One region of the Variovorax sp. V93 genome, then DNA from elsewhere that is predicted to be linked to it. Evidence: riboswitches for the same ligand, from Rfam matches in the RefSeq annotation. Region 1 holds a riboswitch; the other holds the start of a gene.
The links. Region 1 has a riboswitch for cobalamin ahead of cobM (precorrin-4 C(11)-methyltransferase). Riboswitches for the same ligand answer to the same signal wherever they lie in the genome.
Positions count from the first base shown of each region.

Region 1 (9,033 bases):
CAGGCGCCAGCCGCGGCAGCCGAGGTTCATTGCAGCCTCTTCCATCGCGCCGTCGATGTTCCGCAGCGCGAGCGTGAGGTTCATCAGCACGAAGGGAAAGTAGTGGATGGACTCGACGAAGATCACGCCGCTCAGCCCATCCATGAGCGGAATCGTGAAGCCGAAGTAATCGTTGAGCAGCAGGTTGATGCTGCCGGAGCGGCCGAAGATCAGCTGCAGCGCCACCGCGCCGACGAAGGGCGGCATGATCAGCGGAAGCACCCCGAGCGTCTGGATCAGCGCCGCACCGCGGAACTGGAAGCGCACCGTGAAGTACGCCAGCGGCACAGCGATCAGCGACGCGAACACGGTCGACATCACGGCCACGTAGAGGCTGTTGAAGAACGCCTCCTGCATCAGCGGCTGCGAGAAGAATGCGACGAAGTGCCCGATCGTCGGGCTCCCGTCGGCATTCACGAACGCGGTGTAGAAGACCCATGCCACGGGCATGACGAGGAACAGCAGCAGGAAGACGGCAACCAGGCCCGCGGCGCACCACGCACCTGACCGCACGTCCGATGGAAAAAAACCGCGCATGAAATCTCCATGGCAGCCCGGCATTTGCCGGGCCGCGCGACATTGTGGTTACTTGAGAAGCGCCTCGGCCTGCTCGGCCAGGCTTCGTGCCTGGTTGTAGTTTTCCAGCGCCTTGCCGCTCCACTCGCCCTCCAGGCCGGTGATCCGCTTGTTCGCCTCGGAATCCTTCTTGTTGGCCGCGAACATCGCGATGAAGGCCTTGTCGGCCGCCATCGACGCACTGACCAGCGGCGTGAACGCGAGGCTGCGCGCCTTCTTGACCAGTGCCGCGGCCTCCGCATTGGGCTTGCGCGCCAGCGCCGCCTCGGCGCCGTGGATGGCCTTGGTCGCGGCCTTCAGCTCCTTGTGCCGGAAGGTGATGGTCTGGTCGAAGAGAGAAGAGACGACGTTGTAGCGCGTGGCCGAAAGATCCGCGTCGAACTTGACCTTGGTGCGCTTGGCCACCTCATAGGCATTCGGAAAGCCGGCCGGCATCTTCAGTTGCTCGGGCGGCAGCACCGGAAGGCGCGAGATCTGCGGCGCAACCAGCAGCTGCTGCCCTTCCTTCGACAGCGAGAACGCGATGAACTTCCTGCCTTCCTCGGCGTTCTTGGCGCCGGCGATCAGCGCGATGTTGGCCGGCACCATGGCCGTGACGCTCGGGTAGGCGAACTCCACCGGAAAGCCCGAGTACTTGCCCGCGAGCCCGAAGAAGTCGATCACCATGCCGATGCCGAACTGCCCGTTGTTGACGCCGTCGGGGACACCGAAGCTGCGCTCCGTGATGGCCGCGCTGTTGCCGGTGATCTGGAGCAGGTCCGACCAGCCCTTGTCCCAGCCCTCGCCCTGCAGGATGGTTTCCACGGTCAGGTGGGTTGTGCCGGAACGCGAGGGCGAGCTCAGCGCCACGTGGCTGAAATAGACCGGCTTGGCAAGGTCGCTCCATTCGGCGGGCGGCGGCAGCTTGTTGGCCGAGAGATAGCGCGTGTTCCACATCAGCCCGTAGCCGCCGAGCGCCTGGCCGAGGTACATGCCCGAAGCCTCGTTGAGCGGATAGCTGCCCACCATCTTGGGAACGGCGGGATTCGCGAGCGCCGGAATCGGCTCCAGCAGCTTCCCGTCGACCAGGACCTCGAAGGCATCGGGCGCCGAGGCCCAGAACACGTCGGGCCGCTGCCCTGCCGGCATTTCGCGGACATAGGCCACGCCCGCGGTGGTGCTCTTGTTGAGGATCTCGAGCTTGATCGAGGGGTTGGCTTTTTCGAACGCGGTCTTGTAGGCCTGCGTCAGTTCCTTGGGGAACGAGGTCACGACCGAGACGGTGCCCGCGTGCAGCGCTGTGCAACCAGCGAGGGCGGCCAGCGTCAGCAAGGGCCGAAAGTCGATGCGCATGGAAGTCTCCCGTTGTCTTGTGGATGGCGGGCCGAGCTTAGGGCCGGGGCGCAACGCATTCCAATCACAGTTTTTGATTCGAGGCATTGCCGGGAGCCTCACTCGGGTTTGCCCGGACCGGCAGCTCGCCGCCTCTCTCGCCCTTCGGCGCCATGCCTTGCATACTCCACGCTTTCCCCCGCCTTACCCCTTTTCATGCCCACCGACACCTCCATGAAGAAAGTGCGTGTGGAATGCCGCCACATCCACTTTTCTCACGGCCCCACGAAGGTGCTGGACGACGTCAGCCTCGACATTGCGCCCGGCGAATTCTTTGCGCTGCTGGGGCCGTCGGGCTCGGGAAAATCCACGCTGCTGCGGATCATCGCGGGGCTCGAGGCGCCCGGCCTGGGCCGCGTGCTGCTGGACGGCCGCGACGTGTCCGAAGCGCCCGCCTGGGCGCGGCAGGTGGCCATGGTGTTCCAGAACCACGCGCTCTGGCCGCACATGACAGTGGCGGAGAACATCGCCTTCGGCCTGATCGAGCGCCGGGTCGAAGCGCCGATCGTTCGCACCGCGGTCTCCGAGTGGCTGGGCGCCATCGGCCTGGAAGGCCACGGCAACCGTGAACCGAACCAGCTGTCGGGCGGGCAGCAGCAGCGCGTGGCCTGGGCGCGCGCCCTTGCCGCCGAGCCGCGGCTGCTGTTGCTGGACGAACCGTTCTCCAACGTCGACAAGACCCTCCGGCTGGGACTGCGGCAACAGCTGCGCCAGCTGCAGCAGCAGCTTGGCATCACGGCCGTGCTGGTCACGCACGACCAGGAAGAGGCGCTCGGCCTGGCGGACCGGATTGCCGTGCTCGACAACGGCGCCATCCAGCAGGTCGGCAGCCCCATTGGGCTGTACGACTACCCGGCCAACGCGGCCGTTGCCCGTGCCGTCGGCCAATGGAATCTGCTCAGCGGCATCGCGCGCGCTCGCCAAGGTGGCGTGCTGCTGCTCGACGTTGAAGGTGTCGGCGAACTGCGCGTGCCACTGCGGCCGGACATGCCCGCCACTGCGCGGCTGTCCATCGGCTTCCGTCCGCATACCGTGAAGATCGGCGGTGACGACGATGTGCACGACGCCCGCTACACCTGGCTCGCGGGCCTGGTGGAGCACGCCGAATTCCTGGGCCGGGCCGTGCGCTACCGGGTGCGCATCGGCGAGCACGCCGTGCTGGTGGACGAGCCGCATCACCGCGGCGCGGCGCGCCATGCCGTCGGCGCCGACATCGCGCTCGGCATCGAACTGGCGCAGTGCCGGCAATTCGCGTCCTAGCTTTTGAGACCCCGACGCGCCGGCTGCGATTGTCTTATGGCCGCCATCAGAAGAGGTGATTGGAACGAGGCCGGCCGCTCTGCTACTTTGGCCGCCCGACCGAATGGAGACCCTTGATGCGCATCACCCGCAAGCTCTGCTGGCTGTCCCTTGCCGCCTTTTTGCTCACTGCCTGCACCACGCAGGCACCGCTGCCAACTACAGCGCCGCAGGTCGGCGAAACAACGGCTGCGTCGACGGCGACCTACCTCGATCCAGCGCAGATCGACACCACGCGCTTCCTGGCACCTCCCCCCGACGAGGCAGCCACGCGGCGCGAGATCGAGCAGATGCTCGTGCTGCAGCGGCAGCGCACGCCCGCGCAGGCCGAGCGCTCCGTTGCCGACCTGGAGCAGAGCGTCTTCCGCTTTTCCGACGTGATGGGCGACAGGTTCAGGAAGGAAGACCTGCCGCGCACCGCCAGGCTGTTCGAGACCCTGTACAGGACCGAGAGCATTCTCAACAAGCAGGGAAAGGAAAAGTGGCAGCGCACGCGCCCGCCGCTGTTCGACAAGCGCATCGAGCCGGTGGCGCGCTATTCGTCGAGCGGCTCCTACCCGAGCGGCCACTCGGCCTTTGCCTATCTGTCGGGCATCGTGCTGGCCGAGATGGTTCCGGAAAAGCGCGCGCAGATCTTCGCGCGTGCCAGCGAGTTCGGCGAGAACCGCGTGCTCGGCGGCGTTCACTATCCGAGCGACATCGAGGCCGGCCGGCGCCTGGCGACGATGATCGTCGTGCTGATCCAGGGCAACCCCGCGTACCAGGGCGATTTCGCCGAAGCCCGGAAGGAACTGCGCGGGCGGCTCGGTCTGGACAGGTGACGCTCCGCTGCCCTGCCGCAAGCGGCTGATACACTTTGCGCGCGTTGTCAGGTGTCCTGGCGCCCCGTATCAACGGCGGGGTGGCCAGGGTGAAACGGGAAGTCGGTGCGCGGCGGTGGAGAGAACACCGCGCAATGCCGACGCTGCCCCCGCAACGGTAAACGAGTCAGAAGCAAGGCCCCGGGATTCGGTCCCGCGCCACTGTGCCGCGAACGGCATGGGAAGGTGGTCTTGCTGGAGAGCCGATGGCCCTCCGCTCGTGAGCCCGGAGACCGGCCTGACGACCAGCGCATGACCTTGCGGTGGGCGAGGATCGGCGGGCGGCGCATGGCGTCCGGCTCGATGCAGGTGTGCATCCGCCGGAACCGCATCCACTGACGCCCCTCCGATTTCTCCCGCTGCCAGGTCCTACCGACCATCTATCGCGCGGCGGGCGCGGAGGAATCATCATCATGAACGAGCGAGCCATCGCTCCAGGCAGTGCGCCGGCGCCGGGAACCGTGTGGTTCGTCGGTGCGGGCCCGGGCGATCCGGAACTCATCACCGTCAAGGGCCGCGGCCTCGTCGAGCGCGCCGGGGCGATCCTGTTCGCGGGCTCGCTGGTGAGCGAAGCCGCGATGCGCTGGGCGCGTCCGGACTGCGCCATTGCCGACAGCAAGGACATGACGCTCGAGCAGATGTCGGCCTGGCTGATCGCGCAGGCCGCGCGCTGCGAGACCGTGGTGCGCCTGCAGACCGGCGATCCGGGCCTGTACGGCGCGCTGATCGAGCTGGTGCAGCCGCTGGATGCGGCGGGCGTGCCGGTCGGGGTGGTGCCGGGCGTGTCCTCCGCCATGGCATCGGCGGCCGCGGCGGTGGAAAGCCTCACGCTGCCCGAGGTCACGCAGACCGTGATCTTCACGCGCGTCGAAGGCCGCACGCCGATGCCCGAGGGCGAGTCGCTCGAGGCGCTGGCCGCGCACCACAGCACGCTGTGCATCTTCCTGAGCATCACGCTGCTGGGCAAGGTCACGGCCGCGCTCGCGGCCGCCGGCTGGTCGCCCGATGCGCCCGTGGTGGTGGTCCACAAGGCGAGCTGGCCCGGCGAAGAAAAGATCGTGCGCGGCACGGTCGCGACCATCCAGGCGCTGTGCCGCGAGGCCCGCATCGCAACCCAGTCGATGATCATTGCCAGCCCCACGCTGGGCGCGCGGCAGTGGACCAGGCTCGCCAAATCCAAGCTCTACGACGCGAGCTTCACGCACCGCTTCCGGCGCGCGAGCGTTCCCGCCGAAACCCTGCGCCAGGAACTTCCATGAACTCCGAAACCATTCTGCTGGTGGGCCACGGCTCGCGCGAAAAATCCGGCAACGACGAGATCGAGGCCTTCGCCGCGCAATGGCGCGAGCGGCAGCCGGGCTGGCGCATCGAGGTCTGCTTCATCGAGTTCTCCGAGATCACGATGAGCGAGGGCCTGCGCCGCGCCGCCGAGAGCGCGCGGCGCGTGATCGTGGTGCCGCTCATCCTCAATGCCGCGGGCCACGTGAAGATGGACATCCCGCAGGCCATCGACGGCGCCCGCCTCAAGTACCCGATGGTGCAGTTCCTCTATGCGCCGCACCTCACGGCCTGCGACCCGATCCTCGCGGTCCTGCGGCGCCGCCTCAAGGACGCGATGCAGGCGCTCGACATGCCCGACCCGACCACCACCGGCGTGGTGATCCTGGGGCGGGGTTCGTCGGACCGCCAGGCCAACGGCGACATGGCCAAGATGGCGCGCTGGCTGATGGAGGAGACCGACCACGAGCTGGTCGACCTTGCCTTCACGGGCATCACCTACCCGCGCCTGGAGCGGGCCGTGCAGCGCCAGAGCCTGCTGGGCATGAAGCAGGTGGTGGTGCTGCCGTACTACCTGTTCAACGGCACGCTGGTCGAACGCATCGCGCGCCAGGTCGAGCACCTGAAGGCGCAATACCCGACGATCCGTTTTGTCTCCACGCGCTACTTCGGCTTCGAGCCCGAGATCTTCGCGCTGCTGGAGCAGCGCGTGGACGACCTGCGGCGCGGCGCGCCGGCCGCGCTCATGCCCTGCGACGGCTGCAAGTTCCGCGACTTCGCGGTGGAACACGGGCTGGGCGGCCATCACCACGGCGACGCGGCGGCGCATGGCCACGATCACCACCACGATCACGGCCACGACCACGACCACGACCACGCGCATGGCCACACCCATGCGCACGATCCGGTGCCGGTGCTGCGATGAAGCCGGCGTCTTCCACGGCGGCCAACGTCGTCACCGAGCAGCTCACCGCGGCGGGCCGTGCCATCGAGCACGATTCCTTCGCGGTGATCGACCGCGAGGTGGCATCGCATGTCTACACCGCCGACCAGTGGCCCGTGGTGCGCCGCATGATCCATGCGAACGCCGACTTCGACTTCAACGGCCTGACCGACTTCCATCCTGAAGCGGTCGACGCCGCCATCGCCGCCATCCGCTCGCGCGCCAGCCGCGTGCTGGCCGATGTCGAGATGATCTGCGTCGGCCTCTCGGCCCCGCGCCTGGCCCACTTCGGCATGGGCACGCACCAGTTCATCAGCGACCCGGACGTGATCTCGCAGGCGATGGCCGAAGGCACCACGCGCGCGGTGCAGGCCATGCGCAAGGCGCATCGCCTGGGGCTGGTCGACGGCGCGATCGTCGGCATCGGCAATGCACCGACCGCGCTGATCGAGATCGTGCGGCTGATCCACGAAGAGGGCGCGCGCCCCGCGCTGGTGGTCGGCATGCCGGTGGGCTTCGTGTCGGCGGCCGAGTCGAAGGACCTGGTCGCGCTCGAAAACGACGTGCCCTGGATCGTGATCCGCGGACGCAAGGGCGGCTCCACGCTGGTGGTGGCCGCGATCCACGCGCTGCTGGGCCTGGCCGAGGCGCGCGAACACGCCGCATGATGGACAAGGGCGCGCCCCGCGGCACCCGCACCGGTTTCACGACCGGTGCGTGTTCGGCCGCGGCGGCGCGCGCGGCGGTGATCGGCCTGGTCACGGGCCAGGTGCCCGGCGAGGTCGAGTGCCTGCTGCCCAACGGCGACCTCGTGCGCTTCGCGGTGCACGACGGCCGCGTCGACGGCGCGAGCGCGCATGCGATGGTCATCAAGGACGCCGGTGACGACCCCGACTGCACCGACAAGGCCCATCTCACGGCCGACGTGCGCCTACTGCCCGAGCTCGCGGGCCAGGTGGTGCTGGCCGGCGGCGCCGGCGTGGGCACCGTCACCATGCCGGGCCTCGGGCTCGCCGTGGGCGGCCCCGCCATCAACCCGGTGCCGCGCCGCAACATCGAGGCCAACGTGCGCGCGGTGGGCGCGGCGCTGCTCGACGAGGTCGGCCTCGAAGTCGCCATCTCCGTGCCGCAGGGCGAGGAGATGGCCAAAAAGACGCTCAACGCGCGCCTGGGCATCCTCGGCGGGATCTCGATCCTGGGCACGACCGGCATCGTCAAGCCGTACTCCACCGCCGCCTACCGTGCGAGCGTGGTGCAGGGCGTGCAGGTGGCGGGCACCTTGGGCCACGGCGTGGTCGTGCTCACGACCGGCGGGCGCACCGAGAAATTCGTGATGGCCGAAATGCCGGAACTGCCCGAGCCGGCCTTCGTGCAGATGGGCGACTTCCTGCGCTATGCGATGGGCGCCGCGGTCAAGGCCGGGATCCGGAAAGTGGTGATCGGCGGCATGGTGGGCAAGCTCACCAAGATCGCGCAGGGCGAGACCATCACCCACGCCGGCCGGGCAGAGGTCGACACCGGCCTGCTGGCCGAACTGGCCGCCGGACTCGGCGCACCGCCCGAGGTGTGCGAGGCGATCCGCGGCAACGAGACCGCCCGCTATGCCGGCGAGCGCATGGACGCGCTCGGGCTCGGCACCGCCTTTCACACGGCGCTGGCGCAGCGCGTCATCCAGACGCTGCGCACGCGCTACCCCGACCAGTTCGAACTGAAGGTGCTGGTCTGCGACTTCGAAGGCCGAAAGATCGCGGAGGCCCCGTGAACGACAACCACAACAACATGACCCACAAATGCCGCATCCTCGGCGTGCTGGACGATGGCGATGCGAGCCTCGGGCGCAGCGCGATGGCCCATCTGCAGCAGGCGCAGCTGGTGATCGGCGCCGCACGCACGCTGGCGCTGTTCGCGCCGCACATCGCACCCGGCGCGGTGCAGCGCGACCTCACCGGCGCACTGTCGCAGGTGCCCGAATGGATCCGCGCCGCGCAGGCCGAGGAACGCCGCGTGGTCGTGCTGGCCACCGGCGATCCGCTGTGCCACGGCATCGCGGCCTTCCTGGCCGCGCGCCTGTGCATCGAGGCGATCGAAGTCATTCCGAACGTGTCGACGCTGCAGCTGGCCTGCGCGCGCCTCGGCCTGCCGTGGCAGGAGATGAAGTTCGCCTCGGTGCATGCGAAGGACGCGGGCGACTGGCTGCCGGGTTCGCCGCCCGCGCACGGCCTTTACGCGCTGCTGCGCGACATCCGCCAGCACGATCGCCTCGCGGTGCTCACCAGCCCCGACAACACGCCCGACCGCATCGCGCGCATGCTGGTGGCCGAGGGCCTGGCCGACGATTTCGAGATGGCCGTCGCCGAGCGCCTCTGCCAGCCCGAGGAGCGCGTGGTCAGCGGCATGCGCATCGCGGCGGCGGCACAGATGCGCTTTGCCGACCCGAACGTGGTGCTGCTCTGGCGCACCCGGCTGCGCGCGCCGCAGGTGCTGTTCGGCCTGCCGGACGCGAGCTTCGAACAGCGCCATCCCGAGAAGGGCCTGATCACCAAGAACGAGGTGCGCGCCGTCTCGCTCGCGCGCATGCAGCTGCGCGCCGACAGCGTGGTGTGGGACATCGGCGCGGGCTCCGGCTCGGTCGGGCTGGAGGCGGCGCGGCTGTGCTGGCGCGGCCAT
Region 1 is NZ_AP028669.1:1,069,670-1,078,702, reverse strand. It holds gene ACAM54_RS04850 (ABC transporter permease) at 1-576, opposite strand, end outside; gene ACAM54_RS04845 (ABC transporter substrate-binding protein) at 625-1,947, opposite strand; gene ACAM54_RS04840 (ABC transporter ATP-binding protein) at 2,161-3,246, shown strand; gene ACAM54_RS04835 (phosphatase PAP2 family protein) at 3,363-4,106, shown strand; cobalamin riboswitch at 4,139-4,402, shown strand; gene cobM (precorrin-4 C(11)-methyltransferase) at 4,559-5,404, shown strand; gene ACAM54_RS04825 (sirohydrochlorin chelatase) at 5,401-6,348, shown strand; gene ACAM54_RS04820 (precorrin-8X methylmutase) at 6,345-7,034, shown strand; gene ACAM54_RS04815 (cobalt-precorrin-5B (C(1))-methyltransferase) at 7,031-8,128, shown strand; gene cbiE (precorrin-6y C5,15-methyltransferase (decarboxylating) subunit CbiE) at 8,146-9,033, shown strand, end outside.

Region 2 (9,033 bases), 1.9 Mb from region 1:
GGGTCGTCATTTCGCGCAGCGCCTGAGGCGAAAGCAGTTGCCGTCCATGCGCCTTGCCGTCGAGGAGAAAGCGTGCCCACATCGCAAGATCGGCCACCGAGGCGTTGATGCCGCCGGCCGGCGTCGCGCGGATCGGCGACAGCGGCGTGCGGTAGCGCTCATCGCCGTCCATCGCATGGGGACGGGCGGCGTCTTCGGCGGCCGCGAGGGCCTCGATGGAGAAGCCGAAGCGGCTGAAGCCCAGCGGCTTCATCAGGCGCTCGGTGGTGAAGTCCTGGTAGCTCTGGCCGCTGATCCGCTCGGTGACCATGCCGGCGACCAGGTAGCCGAGGTTCGAGTACTGGAAGGTGTCGCGCAGGTCCTTGCTGGGTGCAAGGTGCCTGAGCGCGGCCAGCATCTGCGCATTGCCCAGGTCGCCGGGCATGTGGATCCAGTCATGCCGCGGCAGCCCGCTGTGATGGCACAGCAGATCGCGCACGGTCAGCCGCCCGGTCGCCACCGGATCGTGCAGGCGGAATTCGGGAATCACCTCGCGCACCGGCCGGTCCCAGTCGAGCTTGCGTTCGTCCACCAGCAGGCCGAGTCCGGCCGCGGTGAACGACTTGGTGATCGAGCACAGCAGGAATTGCGTGTCGATGGTCACGGGCAGGCCCGTGTCGGTGTCGCGCACGCCGTAGCCCTTGAGCACGGCGATGTCGCCGTCCTGGATGACGGCCAGCGCGAGTCCCGGTACTTTCCATTCCTGCATCGAGGCTTCGACGAGGCTGTCGAGATCGCTCCACATGGTCGGGTCCTTGCCTTTGTGTAGGGCCGCGCATCCTACGGCATCCCCGGAGCGAGGGGCCCGCTAGGCTTGCGCCCGGCCCGTTCATGAGCCCGCTGCCCGCATGGCAGTTGATGTATTCGTCGCTCTGGTCGTCGGCCTTCAGCACCGTGCAGCACGGGAACCACCTCGCGCCGCGCGAATGGCGGCAGCAGCGCGTGCAATAAGAGGGGAAAGAAGAGAAAAGCCCGGCTACTGCACCAGCAGCACCGAGGTGTCGGTCTCGGAGATCACCTTGGTGGCCACCGAGCCCATCAGCGCGCGGCCGATGATGCCGTGGCCATGGGTGCCGAGCACGATCAGCTGCGCATGCGCAGTCGCCGCCGACTTGAGGATTTCCTCGGCCGCATGGCCATGGCGCTTGTCGATCGTGTAGTTGCTCACGCTGTTCTGCGCAAGCAAGGCCGCCACGGGGTCGAGCACCTTGGCGTTTTCCTCGGCGTAGTAATCGGCGATCACCTCCTTGCTGAGGTGGCGCGCCACATGGCCCGAGATACCGGTGCAGACATGCACGATGACCAGCTCATGGCCATCCACGAACATCGCGCGGTTGGCCAGCAGGTAATTGAGCGCCTTCTGCGTATAGGCGCTGCCGTCGACAGCAATGAGGATTTTCATGCGCCCGTTATACGGCCGGGGCCGCGGCCTCGCAACGGATCCCACCCGGCCGCCGAGGGGCTTTCAAGGCGCGCGGCGGCTCAGCCCTGCAGGCCCTTCCAGAGCATGTAGGCCGCCAGCAGGTACAGGATGCTCGCGAACACGCGCTTGAGCTTCTTCACCGGCAGGTTGTGCGCTGCCTTCGCACCCAGCGGCGCGGTGAGCACGCTGCACACCGCAATGACCGCGAGCGCGGGCAGCCAGATGTAGCCGAACGAGCCGGCCGGAAGGCCTTGCACCGACTGTCCGCTCACCACGTAGCCCAGCACGTTGGCCACCGCAATCGGAAAGCCGAGCGCGGCGCTGGTCGCCACGGCGTTGTGGATGGAGATGTTGCACCAGGTCATGAACGGCACGCTGACGAAGCCCCCGCCCGCGCCGACCAGGCCCGAGATGAAGCCGATGGCGCCGCCCGCCGACAGCTGCCCCGCGGTGCCCGGCATCTGGCGCGTGGGCTTGGGCTTGCGGTCGAGGAACATCTGCGTGGCCGAGAAGCCCACGAACAGCGCAAAGACGATGGCCAGCACCGTGCCCTTGAGCAGCGCGAACACGCCCAGGCTGCCCAGCAGGCTGCCGATGACGATGCCGGGCGCCAGGCGCCGCACGATGTCCCAGCGCACCGCGCCGCGCTTGTGGTGTGCGCGCACGCTGGACACCGAGGTGAAGATGATCGTGGCCATCGAGGTGGCGATCGCCATCTTCACCGCGAGATCGGAGGCCACCCCGCGGTGCCCCATGATGATCGTGATGAACGGCACCATGAGCATCCCGCCGCCGATGCCCAGCAGGCCCGCCAGGAAACCGGTGCCCAGGCCGAGTGCGGCCAGTTCGGCGATCAGGAGGGGGTCGAGCAGGGAAGTCACGCAGCGAAGCCTTGAAAAAAAGCAACGGCCCCGTGCAGCGCATGCAGGGGCCGTATGAACGGAAAAAGGTGTCTGCAAGTGGGCGCCGAACCCGCATCCTGAACCAGGGTTCAGGTGGGCGAGGGCAGCAAGACTTCGGGTTCATCTGACGCGAGATGATCACACCCGTCAAGCGATGTACCAAGCCCGGCTCCGGAGAGCATTGGAACAAGGAAATATTAAGCCCGACGCGCACCGCAGACAGTTCGGATTTTACGCCCCGGACGGGCCGGGTGCTTCCGCTCAGAGTAAATGGTCATCGCCCGCGAGGGCTTGATCGAGTTTCTGAATGAGCTGGGCGGCCTTGGCGTCGGCGTCCCCGCCATCTGCCGAGGGGGCCGAGGACGCCGCAGCCACGGGAAGCGGCGCGGCCGCGGCGGCCGCTTGCTGGGCCGCCAGGTCGAAAGCCAGGTTCAGCGAGGCGAGCACCGCGATGCGGTCGCGCGCCTTCACCTTGCCGGCATCGCGGATCTTGCACATGGCCGCGTCCACGCGCTCGACGGCTTCGCGCAGCTGCGCCTCGCCGCCGTCGGGGCAGCCGAGCAGATAGCTCTGGCCCATGATCTGAACTTCAATCTGCTTCATGCGGGGGAATCTTGGGAAGGGGGTTCAGCCGGCAGCCGCTCGAGCAATGCATCGAGGCGCGTGCGGGCCGCGGCCAGCCGCGACTTCAGCGCATCGCGCTCGCGCGTGAGCGCTTCGACCTGCTCCTGCAGCAGCGCATTGGTGCGCTGCACCTCTTCATGACGCACGAGCAGGCGTTCCACACGCTCGGCGATCTGGTCGATGGGGCTGGAGGCGGGCATGGTTGGCGATTGTAGTTTCCCGGCGAAGCGCAGGCTGCGCAACTTTTGGCTTACTGTGCCGGCACAGGCCCTAGAATCCTGCGCGTTGGTGCCTGCGGCGTGGTTCACGCGCCGCGGTTCAACGGGAAGCAGGAGTGAACGCCCTCCGGAAACGGAACAAGGCCGAAGCCGCCTGCGCTGCCCCCGCAACGGTCAAGCAGTCGACGCCGCAAGCGTCAACCTCATCCATCAAGCCACTGGGTGCCCTGAAACAGGCACCTGGGAAGGCGGTGGGGTCGCACTGCCAGCCCGGATACCGGCCAACGAGGCGGCTGCCGCATGCGCGATCGATTTTCGGTTCGGCGCGCAAGGCAGCCATTGCGTCCAAGCGCCGGCGGGGAAGCCGGCGACGGGCATAGACGTTCGTTCGCTCCATTCATGACTTCCTGTGGTTTTCTTTCCCTCGGCCGTTCGCCTGCGCGCCGCCGCCTTGCCTGCCTGCCGCTCGCGCTGGCCTCCGCCTTCGGCGGCATGGCGCTGCTTCAACTGCCGGCCGTCGCGCATGCCCAGCAGGATGCGCCGGCACTCGGCGAAACCGTGGTCACGGCCAACCGCACGCCGCAGCCGCTGTCGGACCTGGTGGGCGACGTGTCCGTGGTCGACCGCCAGACCATCGAGCGCAGCGGCGCGGTCGGCGTGGCCGACGTGCTGGCGCGCCTGCCGGGCATCGAGATCACGCGCAACGGCAGCGTGGGCAACACCACCAGCCTGTTCATCCGCGGCGCCGAGACGCGCTTCACGGCCGTCTACATCGACGGCGTGCGCGTCGATTCGCAATCGACCGGCGGTGCCGGCTGGGAAAGCATTCCGCTCTCGCAGATCGACCGCATCGAAGTGCTGCGCGGTCCGGCCGCCGCGGTGTACGGCTCCGATGCCGTGGGCGGCGTGATCCAGCTCTTCACGAAGCGCGGCGAAGAGGGCGTGGCGCCCTACGCGGGCATCGGCTTCGGCAGCCATGGCTTGCGCAAGGCGGAGGCGGGCGTGAGCGGGAAATCGGGTGCCTTCGACTACTCGCTGGGCGCGGCCCACGAGGAAAGCCGGGGCTTCAACGTGCTGCCGATGGACAAGCGCACGCCCTCGAAGGACGGCTTCACCAGCCCCGACCGCGATGGCTACCGCAGCAATGCCGGCAACTTGCGCCTGGGCTACCAGCTCACGCCGAACCAGCGGCTGGAAGCCACGCTGCTGTACAGCGACATGGAAGCCGGCTACGACCCGCCGGTGAGCTTCAGGACCAAGCCGCCGATCCTCTTCAGGAACGACATCTCGAACAACACGCTGCGCACGGCCGGGCTGTCGTGGTCGGGCAAGTGGAACGACATCTACAGCACGCGCGTGCAGGTCACCGATTCGCAGTCGGTCTACAAGACCCAGCCATCGTTCTACCGCACCGAGACGAACCTGCGCGGCTACCTGTTCCAGAACGAGTTCCGCTTCGGCCCGCACCTGGTGACGGCCACGCTCGAGCGCCGCGAAGACGCGCTCGAGAATGCACCCACCACCAGCAGCGGCCTGTTCTCGAGCAAGCGCTCGCAGGATGCGGTCTCGCTCGGCTATGGCTTCGTGCAGGGCGCGCATTCGCTCCAGCTGCATGTGCGCCACGACGACGACAGCGAATTCGGCGGCAAGGCCACCGGCAGCGCCGCCTACGGCTACGCGATCACGCCGCGCCTGCGCGCCACCGTCTCGGCCGGCACGGCGTTCCGCGCACCCACGCTGTACCAGCGCTTCAGCGAATACGGCGTGGCCAGCCTCAAGCCAGAGTCGAGCCGCAACGTGGAACTGGGCCTGCAGTACACCGACGGCGGCACGCATGCGGGCATCGTCGTCTACCAGAACCGCGTCGAGAACCTGATCGTGTTCGACGGCTCGGCCACCAACTGCCGCTCCAGCTTCGGCTGCTATGCCAGCACGGCGCGGGCCCGCTACCAGGGCGTGACGCTGTCGGGCGGCCACCGCATCGGCGACGTGACATTGCGCGCATCGCTCGACTTCCAGGACCCGCGCGACCTGGACACCGACCACCTGCTGGCGCGCCGCGCGCGCCGCCACGGCACGCTCGGCGCCGACTGGCGCGTTGCCGGCTGGACGCTGGGCGCCGAACTGCAATCGTCGAGCAAGCGCTTCGACGACGCGGCCAACACGCGCACGCTGGGCGGCTACACCGTGCTGAACCTGGTGGCCAGCACGCAGATCACGCGCGACATCGGCCTGGTGGCCCGCGTCGACAATGTGGGCGACAAGGACTACACGCTTGCACGCGGCTACGCCACCGACGGCCGCAACGCTTACATCGGCCTGAAGTGGACACCGCAATAAGCCAGTACGACGCGAACAGCGAATCGGTCGCTGCGCACGCCTGCGCCGCCGTGCTGGTGGCGGCCCCGGCTTCGGGACAGGGCAAGACCACGGTCGCGGCCGCCCTGGCGCGGCTGCATGCGCGCCAGGGCCGGCGCGTGCGGGTCTTCAAGTGCGGGCCCGACTTTCTCGACCCCTGCTGGCTGGCGCTCGCCAGCGGCGCGCCGGTGCATTCGCTCGATCTCTGGATGACCGGCGAGGCCGACTGCCGCCGGCGGCTGCATGCGGCCGCGGCCGAGGCCGACCTGCTGATCGTCGAAGGCGTCATGGGCCTGTTCGACGGCAGCCCCAGCGCGGCGGACCTGGCCGAGCGCTTCGGCCTGCCGGTGCTGGCCGTGATCGATGCACAGGCCATGGCCGGCACCTTCGGCGCGCTGGCCTACGGCCTGCAGAACTTCCGTCCCGCGCTGCCCTGGGCCGGCGTGCTGGCCAACCGCGTGGCCGGCGAGCGCCATGCCGGCATGCTGAAGGAGGCCTTGCGCGAACCGGCGCAATGGCTCGGCAGCTTGCCGCGCGGCGCCGGCTTCGAGCTGCCCGAGCGGCACCTGGGCCTGGTCGCCGCGCACGAACTCGGCGACGCGATGGCGCGGCTCGATGCGGCGGCCGACGCGATGGCCGCCACGCCATTCGGCAAGCGGCCGCTTGCCGAATGGCCGCTGGTACGCTTCGAGGCTGCCCCGGCCGAGCCGCCGGCGCGCATCGATCCGCTGCTGCAGGGCCGCACCATCGCGGTCGCGCGCGACGCGGCCTTTGCCTTCATCTATCCGGCCAACCTCGACGTGCTGGCGGCGCTGGGCGCGCGGGTCGTGTTCTTCTCACCGCTCGCCGGCGATGCGCTGCCCGCATGCGATGCGCTCTGGCTGCCCGGCGGCTACCCCGAACTGCATGCCAAGGCGCTGTCCGCCAGCGATTCCCTGCGCGCGGCGCTGGCCGCGCATGTGGCCGCGGGCAGGCCGGTCTGGGCCGAGTGCGGCGGCATGATGTCGCTGTTCGAGCAACTGGAGACGGCCGATGGCGCATCGCACGCGCTCTGGGGCCTGCTGCCCGGCCGGGTGGCGATGCACAAGCGGCTCGCCGGCCTCGGGCCGCAGCAGCTCGCACTGGGTGCCCACACCCTGCGCGGCCACACCTTTCATTATTCGAGCTGCGAGACGCCGCTGGTGCCGGCGGCCTTCACCGGCAGGCCGGGCGCGGACGCCCGCGCTGGAGAGGCCTTCTATGTGCACGGCCCGGTGCGGGCGAGCTATTTTCATGCGTGGTTCGCGTCCAGCCCCGAAGCCACGGCCAGCCTGTTCGGCGCGATGCCGATCGAGCTCGAACGCGAAACCCCGGAGGCCGATGCGCATGCGCGTTGAACACGAATTCATCCTCGGTGGCCAGAAAAGCGGCAAGTCGCGCCGCGCCGAGCAGCGCGCCGCCGACTGGCTGGCCGAGGCGCCCGGAATGCGGCGCGCCGTGCTGATTGCCACCGCCCAGGCGCATGACGACGAGATGCAGGAGCGCATCGTGCGCCACCAGGCCGACCGCGCCCGCCGCGTGCCCGCCCTGCGGACCGTGGAAGAGCCGGTCGAGCTGGCGCGCGCCATCGTCACCCAGAGTTCGCCCGAGACGCTGGTGGTGGTCGACTGCCTCACGCTCTGGCTCACCAACCTGCTGATGCCGCTGCGCTGCGAGACCGCGCAGCCGGTCACGCGCACGCCGGCGGCGCATGCCGCGATGCTGCTCATGGCGCTGCGCGAAGCGCGCGGACCCGTGGTGCTGGTGGGCAACGAGATCGGCCTGGGCGTGATTCCGCTCGGCCGCGAAACCCGCGCTTTCGTCGACGCGCTGGGCCGCATGAACCAGGACGTGGCGACCGCCTGCGATCGCGTCACGCTGATGGCGGCCGGCTTGCCGCTGACCCTGAAGGCACCTGCATGACCGCCCGCTGGATTCGATGCTTGTCCGCGGCCATTGGGCTTGGCCTCTTCGCGCTGGCCGCGCATGCCATCGAGGTGGTCGACGAGCGCGGCGTGGCCGTGAACCTGCCGCAGCCGCCGCAGCGCATCGTCACGCTGCTGCCGTCGCTGACCGAAGGGGTCTGCGCGCTCGGTGCCTGTTCCCGGCTGGTGGGCGTCGACAACTACTCCAACTCGCCGAGCGCGGTGCGCGCCTTGCCGCAGCTGGGCGGCGGGCTCGACCCGAACGTCGAGGCGATCGTGGCGCTGCGGCCCGATGCGGTGCTGCTTGCCAAGTCGTCGCGCGTGACGCAGCGGCTCGAGGCGCTGGGCCTTAAGGTGCTGGTGCTCGAACCCAAGAGCCATGCCGACGTGCGGCGCGTGCTCGACAAGCTCGACCAGGTGCTGGGCACCCATGAGGCGCCGAACATCTGGCGCGTGATCGATGCCAGCGTGTCGGCTGCGGCGCAATCGCTGCCGACCCGTGCGAGGGGCCAGCGCGTCTACTTCGAGGTCAACAGCGCGCCCTATGCGGCCGGCGAATCGTCCTTCATCGGCGAGACGCTTGCGCGGCTGGGCATGAAGAACATCGTGCCGGCGTCGCTCGGGCCTTTTCCCAAGCTCAACCCCGAATACGTGGTGCGCGCCAATCCCGATCTCATCATGGTCAGCGTGCGCAGCGCGGCGGGCATGGAACAGCGCCCGGGCTGGAGCGGCATCCGCGCGGTGCGCGAAGGGCGCATCTGCCGCTTCGACGCCGCGCAGTCGGACGTGCTCGTGCGCCCCGGCCCGCGCATGGACGAGGCCGCACGGCTGATGGCGCGCTGCATCGCGGAGAAGGCCGGCTGAGCCCGGGTGGACTTCATGCACACACGCCATCAGCGCCGCGTCTGGCTCTTCGGCATCGCCTTGCTGGTGCTGGGCGGTGCGCTGGCGTTGCTCGGCCTGGGCATCGGCAGCACCGGCTTCGAAAGCCTGCTGGCGGCGTGGCGCGATCCGGTGGCGCTGCGCATCGTCTGGGACATCCGGCTGCCGCGCACGCTCGGCGCCTGGCTCGCGGGTGCGCTGCTCGGGCTCGCGGGCTCGGTGGCACAGGGCCTGTTCCGCAACCCGCTGGCCGATCCCTATCTGCTGGGCAGCGCCTCGGGCGCCTCGCTCGGCGTGGCGGTGGCGCTGCTGCTGTTCGGTGGCTCGGCCGCCAGCACGCAATGGGCGATGCGCCTGGGGCTCACGGGCGCGGCCTTCGTGGGGGCGGTGCTCGCGGTGATGCTCACGCTGGTGCTCGCGCGCGGCGTGCAGCAGACGCTGCGGCTGCTGCTCGCGGGCGTGATCGTCGGCGTGGTGCTCGGCGCCGCCAAGGACCTGATCACCATCGCCTCGGCCGACATCCTGCAGGCCATCCAGGGCTTCATCCTCGGCAGCACCGGCCTGGTCGGCTGGAGCGCCTGCGCGGTGATGGCCGCGGTCGGCGCGGTGTGCCTGCTGCTGGGCTGGGCGCTTGCGCCGGTGCT
Region 2 is NZ_AP028669.1:3,000,364-3,009,396, reverse strand. It holds gene ACAM54_RS14340 (serine hydrolase) at 1-784, opposite strand, end outside; gene ACAM54_RS14335 (universal stress protein) at 1,016-1,441, opposite strand; gene ACAM54_RS14330 (sulfite exporter TauE/SafE family protein) at 1,522-2,343, opposite strand; gene ACAM54_RS14325 (cell division protein ZapA) at 2,626-2,967, opposite strand; gene ACAM54_RS14320 (hypothetical protein) at 2,964-3,188, opposite strand; cobalamin riboswitch at 3,258-3,507, shown strand; gene ACAM54_RS14315 (TonB-dependent receptor) at 3,606-5,546, shown strand; gene ACAM54_RS14310 (cobyrinate a,c-diamide synthase) at 5,531-6,940, shown strand; gene ACAM54_RS14305 (bifunctional adenosylcobinamide kinase/adenosylcobinamide-phosphate guanylyltransferase) at 6,930-7,505, shown strand; gene ACAM54_RS14300 (ABC transporter substrate-binding protein) at 7,502-8,371, shown strand; gene ACAM54_RS14295 (iron ABC transporter permease) at 8,387-9,033, shown strand, end outside.
Region 2: linked by a shared signal. The riboswitch ahead of ACAM54_RS14315 (TonB-dependent receptor) and the one ahead of cobM (precorrin-4 C(11)-methyltransferase) in region 1 are both predicted to bind cobalamin.